4 regions of the Arthrobacter sp. NPDC058127 genome follow, and region 1 is predicted to be linked to each of the others. Evidence: riboswitches for the same ligand, from Rfam matches in the RefSeq annotation. Region 1 holds a riboswitch; each other region holds the start of a gene.

The links. A riboswitch is a leader RNA that binds a small molecule or an ion and turns the genes downstream of it on or off. The one in region 1 is predicted to bind S-adenosylmethionine.
Positions count from the first base shown of each region.
Region 2: another riboswitch for S-adenosylmethionine. It lies ahead of ACFVTG_RS22485 (homoserine O-acetyltransferase); the one in region 1 lies ahead of ACFVTG_RS09815 (DUF1737 domain-containing protein).
Region 3: another riboswitch for S-adenosylmethionine. It lies ahead of ACFVTG_RS12800 (hypothetical protein); the one in region 1 lies ahead of ACFVTG_RS09815 (DUF1737 domain-containing protein).
Region 4: another riboswitch for S-adenosylmethionine. It lies ahead of ACFVTG_RS06835 (aminotransferase class V-fold PLP-dependent enzyme); the one in region 1 lies ahead of ACFVTG_RS09815 (DUF1737 domain-containing protein).

Region 1 covers NZ_JBHVTT010000005.1:124,977-129,203, forward strand. Annotated here, with positions in the region: gene ACFVTG_RS09800 (glutamate--cysteine ligase) at 1-1,055, shown strand, start outside; gene ACFVTG_RS09805 (O-succinylhomoserine sulfhydrylase) at 1,068-2,276, opposite strand; gene ACFVTG_RS09810 (rhodanese-like domain-containing protein) at 2,277-2,687, opposite strand; gene ACFVTG_RS09815 (DUF1737 domain-containing protein) at 2,684-2,941, opposite strand; SAM riboswitch class IV at 2,952-3,064, opposite strand; gene ACFVTG_RS09820 (hypothetical protein) at 3,261-3,620, opposite strand; gene ACFVTG_RS09825 (Lrp/AsnC family transcriptional regulator) at 3,676-4,107, shown strand.
Region 2 covers NZ_JBHVTT010000025.1:16,606-20,832, forward strand. Annotated here, with positions in the region: gene ACFVTG_RS22475 (SGNH/GDSL hydrolase family protein) at 1-723, shown strand, start outside; gene ACFVTG_RS22480 (hypothetical protein) at 790-1,182, shown strand; gene ACFVTG_RS22485 (homoserine O-acetyltransferase) at 1,184-2,305, opposite strand; SAM riboswitch class IV at 2,319-2,434, opposite strand; gene ACFVTG_RS22490 (bifunctional o-acetylhomoserine/o-acetylserine sulfhydrylase) at 2,596-3,912, opposite strand; gene ACFVTG_RS22495 (VOC family protein) at 4,160-4,227, shown strand, end outside.
Region 3 covers NZ_JBHVTT010000008.1:67,775-72,001, forward strand. Annotated here, with positions in the region: gene ACFVTG_RS12790 (VIT1/CCC1 transporter family protein) at 1-710, opposite strand, end outside; gene ACFVTG_RS12795 (hypothetical protein) at 978-1,166, shown strand; gene ACFVTG_RS12800 (hypothetical protein) at 1,218-1,538, opposite strand; SAM riboswitch class IV at 1,553-1,672, opposite strand; gene ACFVTG_RS12805 (sodium:solute symporter) at 1,758-3,290, opposite strand; gene ACFVTG_RS12810 (helix-turn-helix domain-containing protein) at 3,594-4,169, shown strand.
Region 4 covers NZ_JBHVTT010000003.1:140,585-144,811, forward strand. Annotated here, with positions in the region: gene rsgA (ribosome small subunit-dependent GTPase A) at 1-241, shown strand, start outside; gene hisN (histidinol-phosphatase) at 301-1,113, shown strand; SAM riboswitch class IV at 1,274-1,386, shown strand; gene ACFVTG_RS06835 (aminotransferase class V-fold PLP-dependent enzyme) at 1,422-2,846, shown strand; gene ACFVTG_RS06840 (class I SAM-dependent methyltransferase) at 2,898-3,674, shown strand; gene ACFVTG_RS06845 (metal-dependent transcriptional regulator) at 3,704-4,227, shown strand, end outside.

The sequences.
Region 1 (4,227 bases):
AGCAGATCGAAACCCAGACCCGGCCATGCCGCAGCTACGCGGAGCTCTTGCACCAGATCCGCAGGGCCCGGGGCCTCGCGAGCCACGCCGCACGGCGCCACGGCGCAAGGATCGCCGCGTTGGCCACATCGCCCGTGGACGCCGCGTTGCACACCACTCCGGATCCCCGGTACGCCATCATGCTCGAACGCTTCGGCATCACCGCACACGAACAGCTCACCTGCGGATTCCACGTGCACACCTCGATCGAGTCCCCCGAGGAAGGTGTGATGGTCCTGGACCGCATCCGGGACAAGCTCGCCGTCTTCACCGCGATCAGCGCCAATTCACCCTACTGGCGGGGGCTGGCCACCGGTTTTGAGAGCTACCGGACGCAGGCATGGAACCGCTGGCCGTCCTCGGGGCCGTCGGCCATCTTCGGTTCCTTGGCTGCTTACCGGAGGGTTGTCAGGAGGCTCATCGAAACGGGAGTGTTGCTCGACGAGGGGATGGTTTACTTCGACGCCAGGCTCTCCCGGCACGTTCCCACAGTGGAGGTCCGGGTGGCCGATGTCTGCCTACGGGCCGAGGATGCGGCGCTCCTCGCAGTGCTCGTCAGGGCCTTGGTCGAGACTTCTGTTCGTGAGTACCATGCCGGAATAGAGCCGGCGGCCGTACCCACGGCGCTTTTGCGGATGGCGTCCTGGCAGGCAAGCAACTTTGGACTACGCACCGAGCTGCTGGACTTCGGAACGTTCCGCCCGGAGCCCGCCGCGGACGTCGTCTGGTCGTTGGTGGAGTATCTGGAACCTGTGCTGGCCGAGCAGGGTGAATTCGACCTGGTCCAAACCGGAGTGGCAGCGATCCTGGGCCGTGGCAACGGCGCCATCGAACAGCGTGGTGTCGCTGAGCGCTGGAGCGAGAGCAACGGGGGCGCGCCCGACGCCGCCGGGCTGGCCGCCGTCGTCGAGCACGCTGTTCAGATCACGATGCGCTCAGAGCGGGACGAGAGCGACACCAAGCCGCAACCCGTCCTCACTTGGGTGCGCCAGGACTGGCGCGAAGCGCCGGGCTAACCCGGCGCCCGGCTAGACCTGCTTGAGGGCCCGCTCCAGGTCCCCGATGAGGTCGTCCACATCCTCCAGGCCCACCGAAAGCCGCACGACGCCGTCGCTCAGGCCAATGGCCGCGCGGCCTTCCGGACCCATGGCGCGGTGCGTGGTGGTGGCGGGGTGGGTAATAAGGGACTTCGAATCGCCCAGGTTGTTCGAGATGTCGATGACGGCGAGCCCGTCCAGCAGCGCGAAGGCGGCCTCTTTTGCCGATCGCCCGGCAGAGGGGAGCAGCTCCAAGGTGAGCACGGTTCCGCCGGCCTTCATTTGCTTCGCGGCGAGCTCGAACTGCGGGTGCGACTTCAGGAGCGGGTACTTGACCCAGCTGATGGCCGGCTGTTCCTCAAGCCATTCGGCGATCCGCAACGCAGATGCCGAGGAGTGATTGACGCGCAGCGCCATCGTCTCCAGGCCCTTGGTCAGGACCCAGGCGTTGAACGCGGAAAGCGACGGCCCGGTGTGCCGCATGAGCTGCTTGACGGGACCGTCGATGAATTCCTTGGTGCCCAGGATTGCTCCGCCAAGGACCCGGCCCTGGCCGTCGATGTGCTTGGTGCCCGAGTAGACAATCACGTCTGCGCCGAGCTCGCCGCAGCGCTGCAGCAAGGGGGTGGCGAAGACGTTGTCGACGACGACGGTAGCGCCGGCTGCGTGGGCCAGCTCGCTCACCGCGGCGATGTCCACGATTTCCTGCATCGGGTTCGACGGCGACTCGAAGAACACTGCGGTTGTCGGCTCGGACAGGGCAGCACGCCACTGGTCCAGGTCAGGCCCGTCGACGAAGACGGTCTCGACACCCCAGCGCGGCAGGATCTCGTTGAGGATGACGAAGCAGGAACCGAAGAGCGAGCGGGCGGCAACCACGCGGTCACCGGCAGCCAGCAACGCACCGAGGGCGGTGAAGACTGCGGACATGCCCGACGCCGTCGCGAAGCACGCTTCGGTGCCTTCGAGCAGGCGGAGGCGCTCCTGGAAGGTGGCTACGGAGGGGTTGCCGTAGCGGGAGTAGACGAAGCGCTCGTCCTCGCCCGTGAACGCGCGCTCTGCAGCTGCGGCGGATTCGTAGACGAAGCCGGAGTTCAGGAAGACGGCCTCGGACGTTTCCTGGAAGTTGGTGCGGTCAAGGCCGCCGCGGACTGCCTGGGTGTCAGGGCCCCAGCCGGCGGCGTCAGGATTGAAAGTCACTTAGATGTTCCCCAGGTTCGTTGGAAGTCCGCGGTTTTTCCAGCCGTTCACGGTTCGCTCGCCGTAGCGGTCCGGTTCGCCCTCAAAGCCCTCAAGGACGTTGTAGGCGGTGTAGCCGGCCTGCGTTGCGGCGATCGCAGCGGCGATGGAACGCTGGCCGGAGCGGCAGAGGAAGACCAATTCGGTGCCGTCCGCTTCGGGAGCCTGCTGCTTCAGATCGTCGATGAAGCGTGAGTTGGGGATCCCGCCGGCCAGGTTCCACTGGATGAACAAGGGATCGTTCTCGGTGGCTTTGGTGTCCGGGATCCCGATGTGTGCCCACTCGCCTTCCGTTCGGACGTCCACCAGGATGGCGCCTTGTTCCAGCTTGGCCCAGGCGTCGTGCGGGCTGAGGTCGCCTGCATAGCTCATGCGTGGCCCTCGCCGTCGAACTCTTCATCAAGCTGGTCTACTGCATTGGCAACTGCGGCATCCGCGCTCGCGATCGCCGCGGGCAGGACGACAGCCTGGGCCACGATCACGTCGGTGCCGTTGAAGGTCGCGGCCGGACTGCCGTGCAACACATATCCCTCTGCGAGGGCGGTGGAAATCCGCTCGCAGAATTCCTTGGTGTCAGGGCCCGTGACGAGACGGTAGGAGAGTTTTTCTTCGGTGGGTTCAGGCATTGGTGCTCCTCAGTCACGCTTGCAGTTCGAAAGTGTCGATACGCCGAGTAGTCACCTGAGGCACCCCGCCGGAGAGAGGGTTGCCGACCAGCAAGTCAGGGCTTCGCGCTGGTACTCATTACTCAAGAAGAAAAATAACATCCACGACGGCGCCCTGCAGCACCGGCCGTCGTCATGTTCCGTAACCGGACGGCTGTGGATGGTGGGCCCACGCTGGCGAGGGCCCCGGGCTGAGCTTGCGAAGACTGGGAGCCAGTGGGTGGGCCCACGCTGGCGAGGGCCCCGGGCTGAGCTTGCGAAGACTGGGAGCCAGTGGGGATTAGGATTCGGTTTCATCGGGCAGCGGTTCCAGGCTCGCCTGGATCCGGGGTGGGAGGGCGTCGAGCCGTGACCCTACCCCTGTGGGGGAGTGATGAAAAGTGGAACCTTGATGCTTCCGGATTTCCAGCAACTCGTGGACGGATATCCCGGTGGCCGTGGCGAGTGCATGCAGCGAGAGGCTGTTGTGATGAGCCAAGGCAAAAACAACACCCGACAGGGCTTCGAAACCTTCGGTCTCGTAGATTTCCTTCACCAAGTTGGACATGCCATTCGCATCATCGATTGATCCCGCTGACGCACCAGTCGCCATGGCCGTCAGCGACCATGCAGCAGAGTCGGGGCTGATGTAGATGCTCATGTCGATACCCTACGGACTCAGGCCCGCTTGGGGAATGGGCGATACGTTTATCTTTATGGCAGCACTCACCGATCTTGACCGCCAGCTCCTCTCTGCCCTGAGGGAGGACGGCAGGGCGTCCGTGGCCAGCCTCGCGCGCACGTTGGGCGTCGCCAGGGCCACTGTGAATAGCCGGCTCGAGCGTCTTGTCTCCTCCGGAACCATCGTTGGTTTTACCGCGAGGGTGCGCGACGAGGTCGATCCACTTGCGATTCGGGCTATTGCGCTCATTGCAGTGGAGGGAAGGTCTGCCGACAAGGTTATTCGCCAGCTCCGGGGACTTCCCGAGATTTGGGCGCTGCACACCACGAACGGCGGATGGGACCTCGTGGCGGAGCTACGCACGGAAAGCCTCAGCGATTTTGACCAGGTGCTGGGCAGGATCCGCGGCATCGAGGGGATCGTCAATAGTGAGACGAGTCTTTTGCTCAGCTCAGTCCTGCGATAACCGCTCACGTGACGTCGGCAGGCCACTTAAGCATTAAGTGCAATAACGGTCGTCATTTTGTACAGATTTTCAATGAAAAGTACGTACTTTGGCAATTGTGGATGCATATCGCCGCTCCGT
Region 2 (4,227 bases), on a different contig from region 1:
AACAACCCCGGGGGACATCGTGGCTGGGCCGACCGCGTAGCCGAGGAACTGAGCCGGGGACACCGGGATTTCGCCTACGCCAACCTGGCCATCCGCGGGCGGCTCCTGCAGCAGATCCTCGACGAACAACTTAGCCCGTGCATGGACCTCAAGCCGGACCTCGTGAGCATCTCCGCAGGCGGCAACGACCTTATCCGTCCCGGCGGCGACCCCGACGCCTTGGCGGAGAAACTCGATGCCGCCGTGCAGACCCTGAGTTCCGAAGGCGCCACCGTGGTTCTCTTCAACGGTCCGGACACCGCGTCCTCGGTCCTCGGCCGGATCCGCGGCAAAGTGGCCATCTACAACGAAAACCTCCGCACGGTTGCCGCCCGCCACGATGCCGTGATCGCCGATATGTGGTCCCTGCGGCAACTCTCCAACTCCCAGATGTGGGACGAAGACCGCCTGCACTTCTCGCCGCTCGGCCATCACACCATCGCAGCAATGGTCCTCGATTCCCTCAATGTGCCGCACAACCTCGAGCCGCTGTCCCCGAAGCCGCTCCCCCAGCGCAGTTGGCGCGAGGCCCGCTCGGGCGACCTCGTATGGGCACGGGAGTACTTTGTCCCGTGGGTCATCCGCCGGATCCGTCACCAGTCCTCCGGTGACAGAATCTTGCCGAAACGCCCGACGCCGGGACCTGTCTTCGGTCCTGCCGACGCCATCCTGCCCCGGAGCTGACCGGGAACCACGAGGTGGGTCACAGGGAGCGGAGCTAAGCTGGTGAAAGACAGGGAGGCCCCCACCGTGAACAATTTGATCTTCTGGATCATCGTCTGCTCTTGGCTGATTCCCATGGGGATCCGCATGTACAACCGATCGCGCCAGCGCAGGCTCCGGGACTTCCCTCCGCAGAATTACCCCGCGCCGCCCTATCCTCCACAGAACTACCCCATCGGATACCCGGAGCAGCCTCCGCTAGTGCTCCCGGCTGAACCCCAACTCCCGGTGGCGACGCCCGCGCCGCAGGCCGCTCCGCCGTCGTCGGCTACTCCCCAAGCGAACAGCGTTCCCCAGCCGAACAGCGCTCCCCAAGGCTACCGGGCACGGAAACTGGCCGAGCTGGACCAGGAGTACAGCGACGGGAAAATCGCGATGGAGGACTACATGAAGCTCCGCCAGGAAATCATGAACGGCTGATTCAGCCGAAGAAGGCCTCTCGCAGCTGGGGACCGAGCTGGCCGATCTCGGTGAGGAACCCGTCGTGCCCGATCGGCGCCTCGATCACGTGAACGGGAACCTCTCCGGGCAAGGCCTTGGCCAGCTCGTGGGATTGTTCCGGGAAGTAGAGCCGGTCCGAGTCCACCGAGGCAACGAAGAACTTCGCGGTTGCCACGGACAACGCATCCTCCAATGAGCCCCGGCCGCGGGTGATGTCGTGGCTCATGAGCGCCTCGGTGATGGCGATGTAGCTGTTGGCGTCGAAGCGCTGGACCAGCTTGCGTCCCTGATGGTCGAGATAGCTCTCCACCTGGTAGCGGCCCCGGTCCCCCAGCGCGGCAGCCTGGAGGGGCGCCTCGCCGCCCTGGGCGTTCCGGCCGAAGCGGAAGTCCAGTTCATCCGCCGAACGGTACGTGATGTGGGCGATCCGCCGGGCAAGGGCCAACCCCGCCTCGGGGGCGGACTGGCCATAGTAGTCGCCGCCGTTGAAGTCGGCGTCCTGCCGGATGGCGAGCGTCTGGGCCTGTGCAAACGCGATCTGCTCGGCAGTGCTGTACGCCCCGATCGAAATCACGGCGCATCGCTTGACGCGGTCCGGATAGCTGACGGCCCATTCCAATGCACGGGCACCGCCCATGGACCCGCCCACCACGGTATGCCAACTGCGGATCCCCAGGACGTCGGCCAGCCGGGCTTCGGCTACGGTGCTGTCCCGCAGGGTCACGAGCGGGAAGCGGGAGCCCCACGCCTTGCCGTCGGGAGCGCTCGACGACGGCCCGGTGCTGCCGTAGCAGCCTCCCACGATGTTGACGGAGACCACGAAGTAGCGGTCCGTGTCGATGGTGGCGCCGGGGCCGACGAGTTGCTCCCACCAGCCTTCTTCATCGCTCTCGCCGCGGGCCACATGGGTGCTTCCGGTCAGGGCGTGTTCCACCAGGACGGCGTTGGAAGAGTCTGCGTTGAGCCGCCCCCACGTCTCGTACGCAAGGACGACGTCCGGCAGGAAACCTCCGGCCTCCAGTTCGAGTCCACCCACGGAAACATACTTGAGGGTTCCGTCCTGGGTACCGGAAAGGGGTATGGCTGTTGCAGCAATTGTCATTCGTTGACACCTCACATCGCGCTTGCCCGTCGCCAATACAGCGAAGGGCCAGGTCTTCACCCGGGGCACCCCACCGCGAATGGAGGGTTGCCGGCCAGCAAGCCGGGGCTGTCGCTGGCACTCATGACCTATAGGAAGAGTCTAGGAAAACCGGACCCCTTCTGACGAAGATTATGACATCTTTGTGACACTTGACCGCGTTTTGTTCATGAAGTTGAAGCCCAGGAGGCCGGTCGGCGAAGATTCGTCCTGCGTCGCCGGCCAGCCTCCCTGCGCCATCCGGGGCAGTACTAGGCGCCCTTGGCTGCCCGGAATCCCGACTCGAGGTCCGCGAGGATATCGTCGATGTGCTCGATCCCGACGGACAGCCGCACCAGGCCCGGAGTCACTCCGGCCACAGCCTGCTGTTCGGGCGTCAACTGGCTGTGCGTCGTGGACGCCGGGTGGATGACCAAGGAACGGACGTCGCCGATATTTGCCACGTGGGAATGCAACTCCAGGGCGTCCACGAAGCGTTTGCCGGCATCGATCCCGCCGCGGATGGTGAAGGACACCACCGCGCCGGTGCCCCGGGGTCCGTACTTCCGTCCGCGTTCGAACCACGGGCTGGAAGGCAGCCCCGCGTAGGCGACCGATTCGACGTCGTCGCGCCCTTCGATCCATTGCGCCACCTTGGTGGCATTGTCCACGTGGCGTTCCACCCGCAGGCTGAGGGTTTCGATTCCTTGCGAGATCAGGAAAGCGTTGAACGGTGAAACGGCCGAGCCAAGGTCGCGCAGGAGCTGGACGCGGGCCTTGAGGATGTAGGAAAGGTTCGCGCCGAGGGCACCGTCCTTGCCGAGGTCGCGGGCATAGACCAGGCCGTTGTAGCTGGGGTCCGGGGTGTTGAAGTTGGGGAACCGCTCAGGGTCCTTGCCGAAATCGAAGTTGCCGGAGTCCACGATGACACCGGCAATAGCAGAACCGTGCCCACCCAGGTACTTGGTGGCCGAATGCACCACGATGTCCGCGCCCCACTCGATGGGCCTGATCAGGTAGGGCGTGGCGAGGGTGTTGTCCACGACGAGCGGGACTCCGGCCTCATGTGCGGTGCGGGAGACGCCCTCGATGTCCAAAACGTCTTGGCGGGGGTTGGAGACGACTTCGGCGAAGAACAGCTTGGTGTTCGGCTGCACGGCGTCGCGCCAGTGATCGAGGTTGTCCGGGTCTTCGACGAAGGTGACCGAGATTCCGAACTTCTTCAGCGTGTGCGCCAGCAGGTTGTAAGTCCCGCCGTAGAGGCTCGGGCTGGCGACCACGTGGTCACCGGCCTCGGCCACGTTGAGGATGGCGAACGTTTCCGCGGCCTGGCCGGAGCTCAGCAGGAGCGCCGCCAAGCCTCCTTCCAGGCTCGCTATGCGCTGTTCCACCGCATCCTGCGTGGGGTTGCCGATCCGGGTGTAGATGGGCGCCAATTCGGCCAGCGCAAAGCGGTTGGCCGCGCTTTCCGCACTGGGAAAGACGAATGAGGTGGTCTGGTAAATGGGGAGTGCCCGGGCGCCCGTGGCGGCGTCAGGCTCCTGGCCGGCGTGGATCTGGCGCGTTTCGAATGACCATCCTTGGGACATGCGGACTCCTGGTTGTCTGGGCGATTTGCCGTGCTTCAGCCTGCCGGCCTGCGGGATTAAGCCAGCCGGCGTTCGGTTGCCGCCAGTCTAGGGACGGCGTTGCGGGCTCCGGAAGCTTTGTGACGAACACGGTAGTTTTCGGTCCTGGCGCGTCCTGAAGTGACCCTGAGCTGCCTTTTCGATACATCCCACCTTAGTTAGGCTTGACTTAGCTGAGAGCTCCATCACAAAGTGCCAAGATGAAGCCATGCGCATGGATCACGTCTCTTACGCTTGTGAACGAGATGGCCTCTTGGCCACCACCGAGCGGATTTC
Region 3 (4,227 bases), on a different contig from region 1:
GGGGCTGCGGTCAGTGTGGCCTGGGTGGGGCGAGTGGCCTTGAGGAGCTCGAGTTGCGAGCGGACCGAGACATACTCGCCGGCACCCATGGACAGCGCGCCCGCCAGGAGGCCGGCGATACCGCTGAACAGGACCACGGTTGCGGGAACGCCCGTGGCCGCCATGCCCATCACGAGCGAAAGGTTGCTGACCAAGCCGTCGTTGGCGCCGAATACGGCCGCGCGGAAGGTGCCGGACAACCTATTGCGGCCGCGCGTCGCCAGGCCACGGACTACTTCTTCGTGGATCTGTTCATCAGCCGCCATGGCGCGGGTTGCTGCTGGATCCTTCGTATAAGGCGAACGGCCTTCAGCCCGTTGGGCGAGGGCCAGCACGAACACGGATCCGAAGTTCCGTGCCAGGAAGCCGAGCATTTGGCTCCGGACGGAGGCTGCTTTCGGCATGCCGGCATGTTCGCCGAGGAGCTTGAGCCAGTGCGCCTCATGGCGGCCCTCGGCATCTGCGAGAGCCAACAGGATTTCGCGTTCCTCGCCATCGCGGCGCTGCGCCAGTTGACGGTACACGGCGGCCTCGGCGCGCTCGTCCGCCAAGTACTGCCGCCAGCGCTTGATGTCCGACGACGGGGGAGTCTTGGGGGCTGCTTCGTCTTGCGATGGACTGCTTGAGTCCGACGGATTGTCTGAATACGAGGGTTTTGTGTGCGGGTGCACCGGGACTCCTGGGTCGCTGGGGCGGGCTTCATCGCCTCATTGCGGCTCCACTCTATCGCCAATTTCCGCGGTTTTTCGGCCGGTAATCCTCACTGGACATTTTAGGCGTGCCTCAAAAACCGGGAGGCTCGCGGGAGGCCTTGACCGCCGCAGGGGGCAGTGCTGGGATGGATGGACAGGGTCCACGAATTGGCGGGGTGGCGTTGGACCGGCTGCCTCACTTGCCTGTCCGATGGGCTCAGCGGCACGTCGAACGGAGGTTGCACCATGGACAGCACCGAGACCCACGCCCGCCACCCCGACCGTCCCACGGTCGAGGCCGATCCCGCCTACGACTACAGCGAAGACCTGGAGGTGGACGAGGACTGGGAGGAACAATCCGAGGTCCTCGACGACGACGAACGGGTGGTCCCGCTCGACGCCGAGGAACACCGCGAGGACGAAGAGTTCGAATAGCCTCTGCTCGCTGAACCGGCCTCGCTGAACCTGACTCGCTGAATCCGGGCCCTAGAACGCGCTCAGGATGAAGTGCCGCTGCACGCCCGCCCGGTGCCCGGTTGCCGCCACCGTGAGGGTGAGTTTCCGTGTCGCCGGGAACCAGCGGGCGGGCTGGACCGCTTTTGAAAGCGCTTCGGTGATGAGCCGTGGCTCATGATGCCAATAGCGTTCCAAGTTTCCGTCCACCACGAACGTGATGGAGCCTTGGGAGAGGTCGACGCCGGGAATCACCCGGACGAACTCGTCCACCCGTCGGGGGCGTGGCAACAAGAGGCTTCCGGTCTGGGTGGTGCGCTCAGCTGTGGCGGTAGCGCCGTTTTCGAAAGGCATGGCCTTCTCCTGTGGAGTTGCTCTTGCCCGTTCGGTTGTCTCTGGTCCGAGCCGGGCCGCTTCTTCATCCGAACCACCCGTGAACATGGGGTTGGCGTGTGGCAAGTCGGAGCTTGGCGCCACATCTCTTGAAGCTGTTCCTACTGTACATGCAGGCGCGGCGCCGCACCTCTCGAAGGAGAAGGTGCGGCGCCGCCGTCGTACTTAATTCTGTGAAGCTTAGTGGCTGGCCACCGGGTGGGCCTCCAGCGGGAGTTCCTCGGTGACCGCTCCTGCGACGCGGCGGTCCCAGGCTTCGCGGACCTCGGGTTCCGTGGGCGGCGTCAGCAGGGAGACCACAACGTAGATGACGAGCGACGCGCCGAGGCCCCAGTAGATGGGATCGTTGGCGTAGACGCCGTCTTCGCTGGGGATGATTCCCGTGGCGTAAGCGATCAGCAAGGCCAAGGTCAAGACCGAGCCGACGGCCATGGACCATGCCGCTGCGATGCCCGTGCCGCGCTTCCAGACCAGGCCGCCCAGGATGGCAACCAGGAGGCCACCTACCAGGATGTCGTAGGCGATGGTCAGGGCCACCACGACGTCCTGCGCCGCCATGGAGATCAGCACGGCCACGATGCCTAGTCCAAGGACCCAGTAGCGGTTGGCCTTGACGTCGTGCTCGGGGTTCTCGGTGTCGTCGGTGTTGATCGTCTTGCCGAACCAGCTGGCCACGAACGGGACAACGTCGGCGCGGGCAACGGTGGCTGCGGCGATGAGGGCTCCGGATGCGGTGGACATCATGGCAGCGACTGCTGCGGCCATGACGAGGCCGCCGATGCCGATCGGCAGGATGTGGGTGGCAACCTCGGCGTAGACAACGTCCTTGCCAAGGGCCTTCACGTCGATGTTGGGCAGGGCCACGCGGGCGGCCAGGCCAATCAGGGCGCCGGCGACGCCGTACAGGACGCAGTAGATGCCGGCAGTGGCGCCGCCCCAACGGGCCACCTTGGGGGTCTTGGCGGTGAAGACGCGCTGCCAGATGTCCTGGCCGATCAGCAGGCCCAGGGTGTACACCACGAAGTAGGTGATGATGGTCTGTGCTCCGATGCCGTCCAACTGGAAGAAACTGGCGTCAACGCGGGCACGGATACCGTCGAGGCCGCCTGCGGCGTTGAGGGCGAACGGCAACATGAGGAAGAAGATGCCCACCGTCTTGATGATGAACTGCACCTGGTCGGCGAGGGTGATGGACCACATGCCGCCGATGGTGGAGTAGACCAGGACGATGGCGCCGCCGACGGCGATGGCAAGCCAGCGCTCCCAGCCGAAGAGGACAACGAAGATGGTGGCGTAGGCACCCGTGGACGTGGCACACAGCATGAGCGTGTAAGCGAGCATGACGATGCCGGAGGTCTGCGTGGCGCGCTGGCCGTAACGCAGGCTCAGCATCTGGGAGACCGTGTAGATTTTCAGCCGCTGGATGGTGCCGGCGAAAAGCAGGCTCAGGAGGAGCACGCCCGAACCGATGGCGACGACCAACCACATGCCGGAGACGCCGAACTTGTAGCCGAGGCCGACGCCGCCAACCGTTGAAGCGCCGCCGAGGACGACGGCGGCCATGGTGCCGGTGTAGAGCATCGGACCAAGGCGGCGTCCTGCCACCAGGAAGTCGCTGTTGTTCTTGGTGCGCGACTTGCCCCACCAGCCGAAGGCCAGCATGGCGAGCAAATACACCACCACGATCGCAATATTGATGAACGAAGAGTCCACGGTTGGCTCCTGAAAGTGATGCGCAGAGTTCTTGGGGATTCCGACGCCGGTCCGCTGGGTTTCGCTGCGGGTTGCGGAAGGTCTCTGCGCTGGTGATTGGGGAGAGTAGTCTGTGATGTGTGCCTCACAAACAACACTTGTTGCCTATGAGGATACGTAGTGATGCGAGTAACAGTCAAGGCGTTGCTTTGCGCGGCGGGCGGATCGGCGCTCCTCTGGCTGTCCAAAGGGTCCGCCACTCGGGCGATCCGGCTACTATTGCTGCAATGACAGGGCCGCAGAAACGGCCTGAAAGGTTCGTGAATGAAGGCTCTCCCCGTTGAACCGAGCAACGTCCCCGTTGCCATCGGTTCCAGAATCCGCGCCGCCCGCCAATCGCAGCGGCTCACCATCGAGCAGGTTGCCGACGCCACCGGCCTGACCAAAGGGTTCCTGAGCCGCGTGGAGCGTGACCTGACATCGCCGTCGGTCGCTTCCCTTGTGACGCTTTGCCAGGTCCTTTCAGTGTCCATCGGCGATCTTTTCGCGGCACCGGAGACACACCTGACCCGGCGCGATGATGGGCCGCGGATTTCGCTCGGCGGCCAGGGAATAGTGGAGCGTCTCCTGACTGCCCGGTCGGAACGGCGGTTGCAGATCCTGCAGGCTTCCATCGAGCCCCGCGGCCGCGGAGAAGCCGAGCTTTACGCCGTCGATTGCGACGTCGACGTCCTGCACGTCGTCAAGGGCCGCATCAAATTGATCCTCACCAACGAGGAGTACGAGCTCGAAGAGGGAGACACGCTGTCCTTCCCGGGCCGCGAGCCGCACACCTGGGTCAATCCCACGGACGAGCCCGTTGAGGTGCTCTGGATCCTGGTGCCAGCAGCCAGCCGCTGACGCTGTGACGCGCCGTATTTGCGACACGCGGCGCGTAACCTGCCGGAAACATGACTGA
Region 4 (4,227 bases), on a different contig from region 1:
CGCCCACGTGAACCCTGACCGCATCCTGCATGCCTTCCCGGATCTGGAGCCCGGAACGGAAACGTGCGAGCGGGGCTGCAAGCACGATGCCTCCGCCGTTCGATGCGGACTGGATTCCTGGGTTGCCGATGGCCATGCCGGGGAGGCCGGCCCCGCCCGCCTCGCATCGCTGCGCAGGCTCCTTGGTGCCGACCCGCGCATGGAAGCCCAAGAGGCCAAGGAACTGGGTACGGTCAACTAACTCAGCGCATGCCGGGCTACGTCCCCGGCTCACCGGCGAATAGACGGTAGTTTGGAACCATGACCCAACCCGATTCGAGCTACAACGACGACCTGCGGCTGGCCCATGTCCTCGCCGACTCCGTCGATTCCCTGACAATGGAGCGGTTCAAGGCGCTGGACCTTCAGGTGGAGACCAAACCCGACCTGAGCCCAGTCACCGATGCCGACAAAGCCGCCGAGGAAGCAATCCGCGGGCAGCTCTCCCGTTCCCGCCCCCGCGACGCCGTCCTCGGCGAAGAATTCGGCAGCACGGGCCACGGCTCAAGGCGTTGGATCATCGATCCCATCGACGGGACCAAGAACTTCGTGCGCGGCGTACCCGTCTGGGCAACGCTGATCGCCCTCGTGGACGAGGGCGAAGTAGTGGTGGGGCTCGTCAGCGCTCCGGCGCTCGGCAAGCGCTGGTGGGCGGCCAAGGGCTCAGGCGCCTACATGGGCCGATCACTGGCCGCAGCCACCCGGCTGAAAGTCTCCAACGTGTCGCGGCTTGAGGACGCCTCGCTTTCCTACTCCGAGCTTTCCGAGTGGAAGCAGCACGATAAGCTCGACAACTTCCTGGGCCTGGAGAACGATGTCTGGCGCAGCCGCGCGTACGGCGATTTCTGGTCCTACTGCCTCGTGGCCGAAGGCGCCGTGGACATCGCCGCCGAGCCGGAGCTCCAGGTCTACGACATGGCCGCCTTGGTACCGATCGTGACGGAGGCCGGCGGACGCTTCACGTCCCTGGACGGCACGGATGGCCCCTTCGGCGGAAACGCCGTTGCGAGCAACTCGATCCTGCACTCCGAGGTCCTCAAGAGGCTCAACCCCGAGCTCGACGACCTCCTCTAGTCCACCCTCTTCACTGAATAAACGACGGCGGGCGCCCCTTTTTGGGGGCGTCCGCCACTCTTTCTTCGGCAGAAGGCACATTTTTCCGGCCGTGTAACAATCCGCTTAACAATCCCGGTCACATTGGAACGAGCCTTACCGGTGTCCTAGTCTCTTTACAGGTCACGAGTGCCAGCGCGAAACCCCGGTTTGCTGGCCGGCAACCCTCCATCGCGGCGGGGTGCCCCGGGTGACGACCCGGCCGGTCCGGAACGGATGCGGCAAGCGCGGACCCCCTGTACGCAGGGGTCCCTCTTGAGTGAGGTCCCATGAGCACAGCCACATTTACTTCTCCTGTTCTCCCGCAGCACCACGAATCCGGGCATCAGCACGGTGAATCCCGGACACCGGCATCGCGCCCACTGGCCGCAGTCACCGGCGCGGAGTTGCAGGCACCCCTGATCCAGGGCGGCCACATCCGCTACGCCAACCTTGACTACGGCGCCTCCGCACCTGCCCTGACCGTGGTCTCCGCGTACCTCAACGAAATCCTGCCGTACTACGCGAGTGTGCACCGCGGCGCAGGCTATGCCTCCCAAATCAGCACCTCGGTCTACGAAAACGCGCGCAACATCGTCCGTGACTTCGTCGGCGGCAGGCCGGACGATTCCGTCATTTTCACCCGTAACACCACCGATTCCCTCAACCTCCTGGCCGGCTGCTTGCCGGTCGAGGACGGCAGGCACACCGCCGAAGTCCTTTACCTGGACATCGAGCACCACGCCAACCTGCTGCCGTGGCAAGGCGTCCCCCACCGAAGCGTCGTTGCCGCGGGAACCTTGTCCGAGACCGTTGCCAACGTCCGCACGGCGCTCTCCCACGGTGGCGTCAGCCTCCTGGCGGTCACCGGTGCGTCGAACGTGACCGGCGAGATCCTGCCCATCAAGGAACTCGCTGCCTTGGCCCACGAATTCGGGGCGCGGATTGTGGTGGACGCGGCGCAACTCGCCCCGCATCGCCGCATCGATATCGCCGCCGCGGATGTTGACTACTTGGTCTTCTCGGGGCACAAGCTTTATGCACCGTTCGGCGCCGGTGTCCTGGTGGGCCGTCCCGACTGGCTCGACGCCGGCACGCCCCACCTTGCAGGTGGCGGCGCTGTCCGCGAGGCGCGCCTGGATTCCGTCAGCTGGGCCACGGGCCCGGCAAGGCACGAAGGCGGCTCACCGAACGTACTCGGCGCGGCCACCCTTGCCCGCGCCACCCAGGTCATCGCCAGCCTCGACCACGATGAATGGCACGCCCACGAGGCCGCCATCCGCTCGCACCTGGTCGAGGGCCTCAAGGAAATCGACGGCGTCACCGTGCACCAGATCTTCAGCGACACGGATCCCGAGGACACCATCGGCGTCGTGAACTTCTCGCTCCAGGGCTACGACGCCGGACTCGTTGCGGCCTATCTTGCGGCCGAACACGGCATTGGCCTGCGCGACGGACGCTTTTGCGCCCACCCGCTGCTCAAGCGCCTCGGCCTTCCCTCCGGTTCCCTGCGCGCCAGTTTCGGCGTGGGGTCGCGATTGGAAGACGCCACCCGGCTCATCGCGGGCATCCGGGCGCTCAAGAGCAATGGCCTCGGCTGGGACTACGTGGTGGATGCCGGCCGCTGGGTTCCGGCGAACGACCATCGCAGCTACCCGGAGTGGGCGCCCAACACTCCCGGGACCGCGGGCGCCGCACCCTGCAGCATCGACTGATTGCGGTAGATTCGTAGGGTATTTTTCCTGTCCTACGAAGGGAGTTCCCGCGTGTCCCCGCGACCCAAAGGCACGTCAGCCGGCCCCAAGCTCTTCGAGGAACGGCGCCTTGAACTCGGTCAGAGTTTCCAGGACGGCGGGGAGCACTATGATCGCGTGCGGCCCGGCTACCCCGCGGATTCGGCCGACTGGCTGCTACCTGTAGGCGCGCGGGACGCGGCAGACATCGGCGCCGGCACCGGAAAGTTCACCGCTCTTCTCGTCGAGCGCGGGTTGGCGGTGTCCGCAGTGGACCCCTCCACGGACATGCTCATGCAGCTGCGCAAAACGTATCCGCATGTGATCGCCTTGGAGGGCACGGCCGAGGCAACTGGACTGGCGGACTCAGCATTCGACGTCGTCAGCGTTGCCCAGGCCTGGCACTGGTGCGATCCCCTCGCCGCCAGCACCGAGATCGCCCGGATCCTTCGACCGCAGGGCGTCATCGGCTTGATCTGGAACCAGCTGGACACTTCAGTGCCCTGGGTCCATCGCTTGTCCCGAATCATGCATGCCGGCGATGTCCACAAACCGGACTTCCGGCCTGTGGTGGGCCCGGAGTTCGCCGGCCTCGAAAGCCACCTGACGCGTTGGGAGGATCCCTTGACTCCGGCGGACATCCTCGAACTCGTGAAGTCGCGCAGCTACTACCTGAGGGCGAACGACGCCACCCGGGCCAAAGTCATGGGAAATCTCCGGTGGTACCTCTTCGAACATTTGGAACATGCCGAAGACGAGGCCATCCCCTTGCCCTATCTCACGCAGAGCTGGCGGGCGCGGAAAGTCTGATCCGGCCGGTTCACGATAGGCTTGGAACCGTGAAGACCAGTGCGCCCTCCTCCTCGATCGAGGACTACGTCAAGGTCATCTACTCCTTTACGGAGTGGCAGGACAAACCCATCACGTCCTCACAGCTCGCGCAGCGGCTCGGCGTCGCCAATTCGTCCGTCTCGGAGATGGTCCGCAAGCTCAAGGACCAAGGCCTGGTTGACCACCAGCCCTACAGCGCCATTACGTTGACCGCCCAGGGAATTCAGCTTGCCTTGGGCATGGTCCGCCGGCACCGCCTGATCGAGACATACCTCGTGAGGGAGTTGGGCTACAGCTGGGATGAAGTCCACGATGAAGCCGAGATGCTCGAACACGCCGTCTCGGACACCTTCATCGATCGCATGGCCGCAAAGCTGGGTAACCCCGGACGCGATCCCCACGGTGACCCCATCCCCGCAGCGGACGGCTCAGTGACCCTCCCGCATGCGCACCGGATGATAGAGCTCGACGACGGCCATTCCGGCAAGATCACCCGGATCAGCGACGAAAACCCGGAGCTGCTGCGCTACCT